DNA from 2 places in the Paenibacillus sp. FSL R5-0914 genome. Region 2 is predicted to be linked to the other one. Evidence: riboswitches for the same ligand, from Rfam matches in the RefSeq annotation. Region 2 holds a riboswitch; the other holds the start of a gene.
What was found. Region 2 has a riboswitch for cyclic di-AMP ahead of MKX60_RS08460 (alpha/beta fold hydrolase). Riboswitches for the same ligand answer to the same signal wherever they lie in the genome.
Positions count from the first base shown of each region.

Region 1 (4,426 bases), 1.0 Mb from region 2:
ATGCCATTGAAGATTATTTAATGTCGCGTTATCAAATGTACTGGCAAGTCTATTTTCATCCGGTGACACGTAGCTCAGAGATTATTTTGCGACAAATTTTCCGTAGAGCCAAGGAGCTTTTCCAAGAGGGGTACAATTTTAGTTTCATGATTAATCCGCTGGAGGATTTGTTCCGTGGTGAGGTGACAGTGAAGCAATATTTAATGCTAGATGAAGCACTGGTACAGACGGCTTTTATGCAGTGGACACTTGAGAAAGATGAGCTACTAAGTGACTTGTGTACCCGTTTTATTCATCGTAAACTGTATAAATATGTTGAGGTGGAGAATCTCGATACAGATATGATTTCTGAAATTCGCAGCAGTTTTGCGGCAGCGGGACTTCACCCAGAATATGATTTGGAGATTGATTTTCCGACAGATCTGCCCTATGATGTGTTCCGTCCGGGAGAAGCTTTTGACAATAAACAAATTCTGCTGCTTGATCGGCATGATCATCTGCGGGAAATTTCAGAGGTGTCGGATATTGTGCGTTCTATTAGCGGCATTCACCGTGGAAGATATCATCTTTATTTTCCTCAGGATAAGTTGAGAAATGCGCTTACGCGATTGCCTGCTTCTATTGCAGAGATTTTTGCAAAATAATACAAGAAAATATGGGATTTTTGACAAGAAGAGTAGAAATATAAGATATAACGGATAGCTTGAAACTTATATTGTCTTATATTTAAAAAAGAACAAGGAGTGAGGGTTAAAATGTTTCTGTTTGACACACATACGCATCTGGATGCACCTCAATTCGACGAGGATCGCGAAGAAGTTATCGCTCGTGCTGTAGAAGCAGGAGTTAGCAAGATGATTAATATCGGATTTAATCGGGAGACGATTCCCTCAACGATGAAGCTGGCGGAATCTTATGATTATATTTATGCGGCAGTGGGTTGGCATCCTCAGGATGCAATTGATATGAAAGAAGGAGATCTCGATTGGATTGCTTCTCTATGCAGTCATAAAAAAGTAGTGGCTATTGGTGAAATCGGACTGGATTATTACTGGGATACTTCTCCCAAGGATGTGCAACATGAAGTTTTTCGCAAGCAAATTGGACTAGCCCGTGAACTAAATATGCCGATTTGTATTCATGATCGTGATGCCCATGAGGATGTTGTACGGATTTTACGGGAGGAAAAAGCAAATGAGGTTGGAGGCGTGATGCACTCGTTCTCAGGAAGCTGGGAAACAGCTAAAATGTGCTTGAATCTTGGTTTTCATTTATCCTTTGGAGGACCCATTACGTTCAAAAATGCAAGAGTGCCAAAAGAAGTGCTTGCGCAGACCCCACTAGACCGATTATTGATCGAAACCGATGCTCCATATTTGACTCCACACCCCTTCCGCGGGAAGCGAAATGAGAGCGCTCATGTGAAGCTTGTAGCAGAGGCAGCAGCTGAAATTAAAGGGTTAACATGGGAAGAATTGGCTAAAATAACGTATGCGAACGCACTGGAACGATTTGGGATTGAGTGAAAACGGGAGCAAAACAGGCGAAAAATAGAGAATGGCCGATATATTAAACTTTTTTAATATAAAAACGGCTGAATATTACAATATTTTAACCATATTTTTGCGTAAACGTGGTTGAATCGTCCTTTACAACATGCATCAAAACAGGATATCATCTTTTCAGTGATGTGAGCTGTGTTATAGTGACAGCCATTGATTCATGGATCGTCTCGCTGAGTCTCCGTATGGAGAACGGGGGAACCAATATTGACCTGCCGCATGCCTGTATTTTAAATACGGTTTAGACGTGCCGTAGGACAGTATTTGATTTCTTCACGTGGTCTTTGGGGTGAATTTAAGGGCAACCGCCATGAGCGGGTGACCTGAAATAGGGCGTCTCTCTTTCGTCCGAACCCGACAGCTAACCCCGTAAGCGCAAGTAAGAGAGGCAACCTCGTGCACAAGCATTCTCTATTCTGATATTGGAGAAGCCACGAAAGAGTCCTCAGTTGAACTCTTTTTAGGCTTTTTTATTTTTGAATAAATAGAATGTTGCCCACATACTGTTATATAACAGAGGTGGGAGTAGCTGTGCCGAGCAGGCGATCCATGAGCAGGAGACGCTAAGTTATTACGTGCGTGTCCTGTGACAATCTCAAATAGTTTCGTCAAAGGAATTCAGTCCTCATGATATACAATTGACGACGGGGCTATGTAAGGAGGATGGAGAGAATGGGCGTATTCCAACCAGAAGTATCCCATGATTCGCAGTCATCCAGCAGGTCTTTCGCATTACGGTGGGAGCAAGTAAATACTCGCGTACTTTTACTTGCAGGCGTGATTTCAGTCGCTATCGCGCTACTTATTCTGCTGTACGTACACGGTCAAAGTAACAAACAATTATTTTTAGTAATAGACGGGCAAACACAGACGCTTGAAACGCGAGAAGCGCTTCTTGGTGATGTGTTGGAGAAAGAGCAAATTTCGCTGCAGCCGCATGATGAACTATCTTTAGGACTGAGTGATGAAATAAAAGACGGTGACCGTGTCGTTATCAATCGTGCGCAGAAAATTAGTCTTACTGCGGATGGAGCAACAAAAACGTTATATACGACCGAAGACACAATTGGTAAAGCAATTGAGAAAATGGGCATTACCCTAGAAGGTCATGATAAGATTTTCCCTTCGTTAGACACCACCATTTCTGCAAACATGGAGGTTAAGATTGTTCGCATCAACAAACAGACTGTACAGCGATCAACTAACTTACCCTTCAGAGTCATCAAGACAGCAGACCCCTCCCTTACTGTGGGAACAGTTAGAGTGGCACAGGCAGGCAAACCAGGCGTCATGATTCAGCATATTGAAAAGATCTACCAAGACGGAGAACTGGCCTCTATGCGCATGATTGGTAAGGAAGTACAAACGGTAACGAAAGATAAGATTATTGCCGTTGGTACCAAAGCACTTCCTAAGCCGGCTGTAGCTAAGACTACAACAACTTCCAAATCAAACACCACTTCAAAAACGGCTAAGGTTAGCGCCAAGACTAATAACGTCACAAGCAAGGCTGGCGTAGACTTTGAGTACAAGAAGATGATTAAGAACGTCTCCATGACAGCTTATTCATCAGAAGAGCCAGGTATTGGTACCAAAACTGCCTCCGGAACACGCGTAACGGAAGGTCGTACAATTGCGGTAGACCCGAATGTAATCCCTATTGGCTGGTGGGTATATATCGAGGGGCTTGGATTCCGCCGAGCAGAAGATACTGGCGGTGCCATTAAAGGCAATAAAGTAGATGTCTATTACGATTCACTGAGCCATGTCCGTAATTTCGGTCGTAAATCACGTACCGTTTATGTGATTGGACCTGTGAAGCCGGAGTTAAACTAGGCTGAAGCTTTTGCAAATTATTCTTTGATAAGCTATAGTGATGATAACCGTTAAGGAACGCCAGATGATCATTTCGTTGATCGCAGAGCAACCGCTCATCACTTATACATTCTTTAACCAAAAGAAGAGGAGCGAAACCTCTTCTTTTTTGCTTTTTTTGGAAGGAGTCAAGAGATATGATTAAGGAATTAATTGTCGTTGAAGGTAAGAGTGATACCGTCGCTGTTAAACGTGCTGTAGAAGCAGATACGATCGAAACAGGGGGCTCGGCTGTAGACCGGACCGTAATTGCGAAGATCGCGCTTGCTATGGAGCGTAGAGGAGTAATTATCCTTACTGACCCGGATCACGCGGGTGAACGAATTCGTAAGATTGTGTCCGCAAAGGTGCCGGGCTGCAAGCATGCCTTCATTCCGGAGAAGGACGCAACCCGCAAGGGAGATATTGGTGTGGAGAACGCTTCTCCAGAGGCGATTCGTCATGCGCTGCGGAATGTACATACCTCTTTTGAAGGTGCACCTGCTTTAATTGGACTTGATGATCTAATGGCCGCTGGAATGCTTGTACATCCTCGGGCAGCTGAAAGACGTATGGCACTTGGTAATTTGCTTGGAATCGGATATTGTAATGGCAAGCAGCTGTACAAGCGGCTGGCGATGTTTGGAATTACGCGGGAGGAATTTGCCGGAGCTCTCGCCCAAATTGATCAGGGGGGCATTACTTCATGAGTGGTAGAGAGGAAATTTCGACTCCAAAACGGACGAAAGAAATTATTCAACGTTATGGATTCAAGTTCAAGAAGAGCTTAGGACAGAATTTTTTGATTGATCAAAATATATTGGACAAGATTGTTGACGCTGCTGGGCTAGATAGTGAATCAGGGGCATTGGAAATCGGTCCTGGGATTGGTGCCCTGACGGAGCGTTTGGCGCTAACCGCTGGTGCGGTGACTGCTGTGGAGATCGACCGTAGGCTGATTCCTATTTTAAGGGACGTACTTTCCCCTTATCCGCATGTAAAGGTTCGTA
Region 1 covers NZ_JBBORH010000001.1:874,060-878,485, reverse strand. The annotation lists gene MKX60_RS03765 (HD domain-containing protein) at 1-644, shown strand, start outside; gene MKX60_RS03760 (TatD family hydrolase) at 756-1,526, shown strand; cyclic di-AMP (ydaO/yuaA leader) riboswitch at 1,724-1,953, shown strand; gene MKX60_RS03755 (3D domain-containing protein) at 2,235-3,398, shown strand; gene rnmV (ribonuclease M5) at 3,575-4,126, shown strand; gene rsmA (16S rRNA (adenine(1518)-N(6)/adenine(1519)-N(6))-dimethyltransferase RsmA) at 4,123-4,426, shown strand, end outside.
Region 1: another riboswitch for cyclic di-AMP. It lies ahead of MKX60_RS03755 (3D domain-containing protein); the one in region 2 lies ahead of MKX60_RS08460 (alpha/beta fold hydrolase).

Region 2 (4,426 bases):
GGTCGCAGTTGTACGGCTGCGCATACCTCCCCTCCAGCAGAATACAGCCTTGTCCCCTTGAATCGCAGCAAATTCTTTGACAAAGGAAGGTAGCTTCGCAGCAGCAATCTCCAAACCGCGTTCTTTCGCAGCCTGCACACTTGTCTGTTTATACAACGTACCTACTTCAGCCCGTTCCTCATCATCAAAAAAGGGAATATTCAAGCTATCCGGCAGCGTTGCATCTTTATATTCAGAAGGAGATCGAACGTCGATAACGGTGATCTGCTTCTTATTCTTTAACACTCTTAGTTCTTCCAATGTAATATCCTGAAACAATGCGCTCTCTCCTCTGGTGGCTAACTTCTTAGGTCGCCTCTAAGCTGAACTCCAGCGTTATTGCGCAGCTATAACTGCAATCAGACCCGGATGCTCTTCCGTTACCTCTCCGATCAATGCTGCTTCTACACCTGCATCTACTAACTCTTTTAGCAAATCCTCACTTTGTTCAGGAGCAACAGAGATCAGCAATCCACCGGAAGTCACAGCATCACACAGAATATAGCGGCTTAATTGGTCCATCTCTTCCGGATAAAGAATACTGCCCTCCAAATGAGCAAAGTTATTCTTAGTGCCGCCTGGAACAAAGCCCTGCTCCGCGAGCTCTCTTACTCTTGGCAGCATCGGTACATTGCCTTGACGAATAATCAGTCCGTGATTGCTCCCTTTTGCCATTTCCGAGGCATGTCCAAGCAACCCGAATCCGGTAACATCTGTACAAGCATGTACATCATAGGGCTCCATGATTTCAGCCGCTTTTTTATTCAATGTAGACATGACTGTCGTAAGGCGTGTAGTTTCTTCTGTGGATAGCTGATCCTTTTTAATAGAAGTCGTTAAGATGCCCACACCGATAGGTTTAGTCAAAATCAGCTTGTCTCCTGCCTGCGCACCTGCATTCGTTCTTACTTTGTCCGGATGCACAAGGCCCGTAACGGCCAATCCAAATTTAGGCTCTTTATCGTCGATGGAATGTCCGCCCACAAGCGTTGCTCCTGCTTCCTGCACTTTATCTGCTGCACCGCGCAAAATGTCACCGAGAATGCTTTTGTCCAAAACAGAAATAGGGAAGGCCACAATATTAAGCACTGTAAGCGGCTTGCCGCCCATAGCATAAATATCACTTAACGCATTAGCTGCTGCAATTTGCCCAAAGGAATAAGGGTCGTCCACGATCGGCGTGAAAAAATCAACAGTTTGCACTAACGCCAGATCATCACTTAATCGATATACCCCAGCGTCATCACTGGTATCCAAACCTACAAGTAGATCCGGATTAGGAACGGTTGGTGGTAGACTGCGAATAACCTGCATGAGATCGGCGGGACCGATTTTGCAGCCGCAGCCCCCTTTTGAAGATAATGAGGTCAATTTTATGGTTTCGGCTTGAGACATCATGACTCAGCTCCTTTAGATAGTTAATCTCGAATATCTTTAATCTTACATCAGTAGACAGCATTGTACAAAATACAGACATACAGAAGAACGCCCCGTAGCCAGTACATACTCCCCGGCTATGGGACGCCCCTCATTTCTCACTTACCACTAAGATCAACTAATCTGCTGAGTTTCCTGCTGTTTCTCCAAAAACCGCTGAAGTATAGCATTAAATTTCTCCGGCTGACACAGATTACTAGGATCTAATGCGTTAGGGATGATCACTAACTGAGCATGTGGCAGCTGAGACACCATATCCTTCATACAATTAACTCCAAATTCACTAAAGTCACCTACAATACATAAGGCGGGACGCTTAAAAGACTTTAAGCATCTAGTGTAATCCACATGGCTCGTAGCCAGCCTTTGCCGATACAATTCCCGTGGACGTTTATCGAGAAGTCCTCTTCTAATCTCGTTATAAGCCAGATTCCAGCGTTCCCGGTACATCATACGAATCGAAGGCAGTACAAGCTCACTTGGAGCGTAATACATTAACCAGCTACAATAAGCAGCCATAAGCTGGATTTTACCAATTATCGTTGACGCCTGACTTCTACAAAAGCTATCCGCGACAACAATCGCTTTTACTCGCTCTGGGTATTGTTTCGCAATATGCTGAACGACGAGCCCCCCATAGGCACTCCCAACAAAAACAGCCTCACGAATACCCAAATCATTCAATAGCATAATTATATCTAGACATTGGGTTTCAATAATCTCGTTTGGGGCCTGCAGTAATTCACCTGATTTGCCATTCCCCCGTAAATCACACAGAATCACTTTATATTTATCAGAAAAATACTCCAATTGTGGCTTGAACATACTATGTGTTAATCCATGTCCATGGATAAACACAACCGGAGCCCCTGTTCCATTGATTTCGTAATAGAGCGAAGTTCCATTCAGTTTAGCAATAGGCAAAGTTAACACCTCTTTCATAGATAGGTTCTACAACTATATCTGCTTTTTAACGCAGCAAAAAACCACAGAGGGATTCTCTGTGGCTATTCATCATCAAATACGCCATTCATCCTCTCTCCATACGCTTACGAGGTTAGCTGTCGGATTCGGGCAGTGAGAGTTGCCCTACCTGCATGGATGCATTTCTGCACCTGGAACAGGATTCACCCCATAACTAGTACCGATTGTTACACTGGTTCCCAGTTGTTGGTTCCCCCGCTTTCCTTAACGGAAATTAAGCGGACTTCTTATGTAATTGTCAGTTATGTGATGAATCATACTCCGTGTAAGGTTTCTTGTAAAGTTGAGCCGTGGGCAAAATAATGTTGAAAGCCATGCTTTTCATTTCATATTGAGCATACACTTCGTTTTCTCTTTCTTTTGCTCTTGTTTACTCAATATATCTAAAAAAAGCCGAGCGGCCATCAGAGATCAATCCCTGAACCACTCGGCTTCGTTATACAATCATATGGCTACAACAGATCGGCGTTTTTCAATGCATGCTCCCAGCTCGGAAAAAAGAACAGCGCACTTCTCATAAGATCAGGATCGCTTTGCTTCACTTGTTTTTTGCTGATCGAGCTTCCATCGATTTGAAGCTTTTTGATACGACTTAACACTTCATCAGCCTCCAAAGGAATTTCCATTGAAACACTCCTTTCTCAGTGACCTGGTTTCCAATCATTTTCTCCATAATATGCAAATTTATTCTTCATTTCGGTTTATACGAATTAAACCAGCTGATAGACCGGTTGTTCAGCAATAAAATAAGTAGGAATCATTGGGTATTTCTGTGCCAGAACTTCAGCTAAATATTTCATTCCTGGAGCTTCACTTTCCGCATGACCTAACATAATCAGCGCTTTTGATCTGCCTTGGTGGACAGCATCCCTCACATATTCTGGAGTTTCCCATTCGGGGCCCTCGCCAGCAATAATTAAATCAAGATTATGCTGATTAAAAAGAGGAATAGCCATCGTCCCACCTCCTCTGTAACCTACTAATATCCCCACTTGTCTGCATGTCTGGGATAGGTCTCCGGCAGCACGTACATAGGAGATGCCTAGCTTTCTTTTTATATACAGAGCCGCTTCACTTACCGTCATAGCTGGAATCGATAGGATTGTAGCAGTGGATTGCTGCTCAACCACATAGGCTGACCATTCAAGCTCTCGTAGCAAGCCCACCATGATCCCATCCGGTTGATGCCGATGCCAATAATCATGATAACGAAAAATAGCCAGTTCAGAACGCTCAATCAAACTCCGTTTCGCGCGAGACACAGGGTCAGCCTCTAACCACTTGCTCGTCTCATGATGACTGTAAAACACACCTTCATGTGTGATCAACAAATTGGCGTTCATAGCAACCGCTCGTTCCACAACATATTGCGTAGCGCAAAATGCCGTAACCATACCTGTAATCACCATTTCCGGATTCCCCGGCTTAAGAGTATCCACAGTCCCATCTATCTGTTCCATGGCTCCTATTAAATCTTCCAGAATCGTTCTAATTGTCACGCTCACTTTAATCCGCCCTTTGAGATCCATACTACTAATCTATCAACTTATAAATAACCCGCCCTTAATCGATATAAGGACGGGTTCACAGTTCATTATTTGAGCAGCTTGCCCACTCTATGATTTCGTGGCAGAGGTGATAATTCGATGGAAAGCTGGCTTCGGCTTATGCCCTTCATCGAATAGGAACGGCCAGTTCTTCCGCCCACGAACAGGGAAATCATCCAGCCAGGTATAGTCATCCGCTGCTCCCCAGAACGTGACCGAACTAATCACGTCCCGGTATTCTCTCAGCAGTGCGAACATCGCTTCATATCGATCTGCTTGAAGCTCGAGCAGCTCAGCAGGTACTGCCTTTAAGTCCATTCGTCTATCATCGAAACGGAACATGGATACATCCAGCTCTGTCAGTTGGAGCTGAAGTCCTAAAGATGCATATTTTTCAATCGCTGCACGAATATCCTCCA
Region 2 covers NZ_JBBORH010000001.1:1,903,620-1,908,045, reverse strand. The annotation lists gene mnmH (tRNA 2-selenouridine(34) synthase MnmH) at 1-318, opposite strand, end outside; gene selD (selenide, water dikinase SelD) at 376-1,434, opposite strand; gene MKX60_RS08460 (alpha/beta fold hydrolase) at 1,591-2,400, opposite strand; cyclic di-AMP (ydaO/yuaA leader) riboswitch at 2,507-2,691, opposite strand; gene MKX60_RS08455 (hypothetical protein) at 2,913-3,086, opposite strand; gene MKX60_RS08450 (Nif3-like dinuclear metal center hexameric protein) at 3,171-3,965, opposite strand; gene MKX60_RS08445 (endo-1,4-beta-xylanase) at 4,077-4,426, opposite strand, start outside.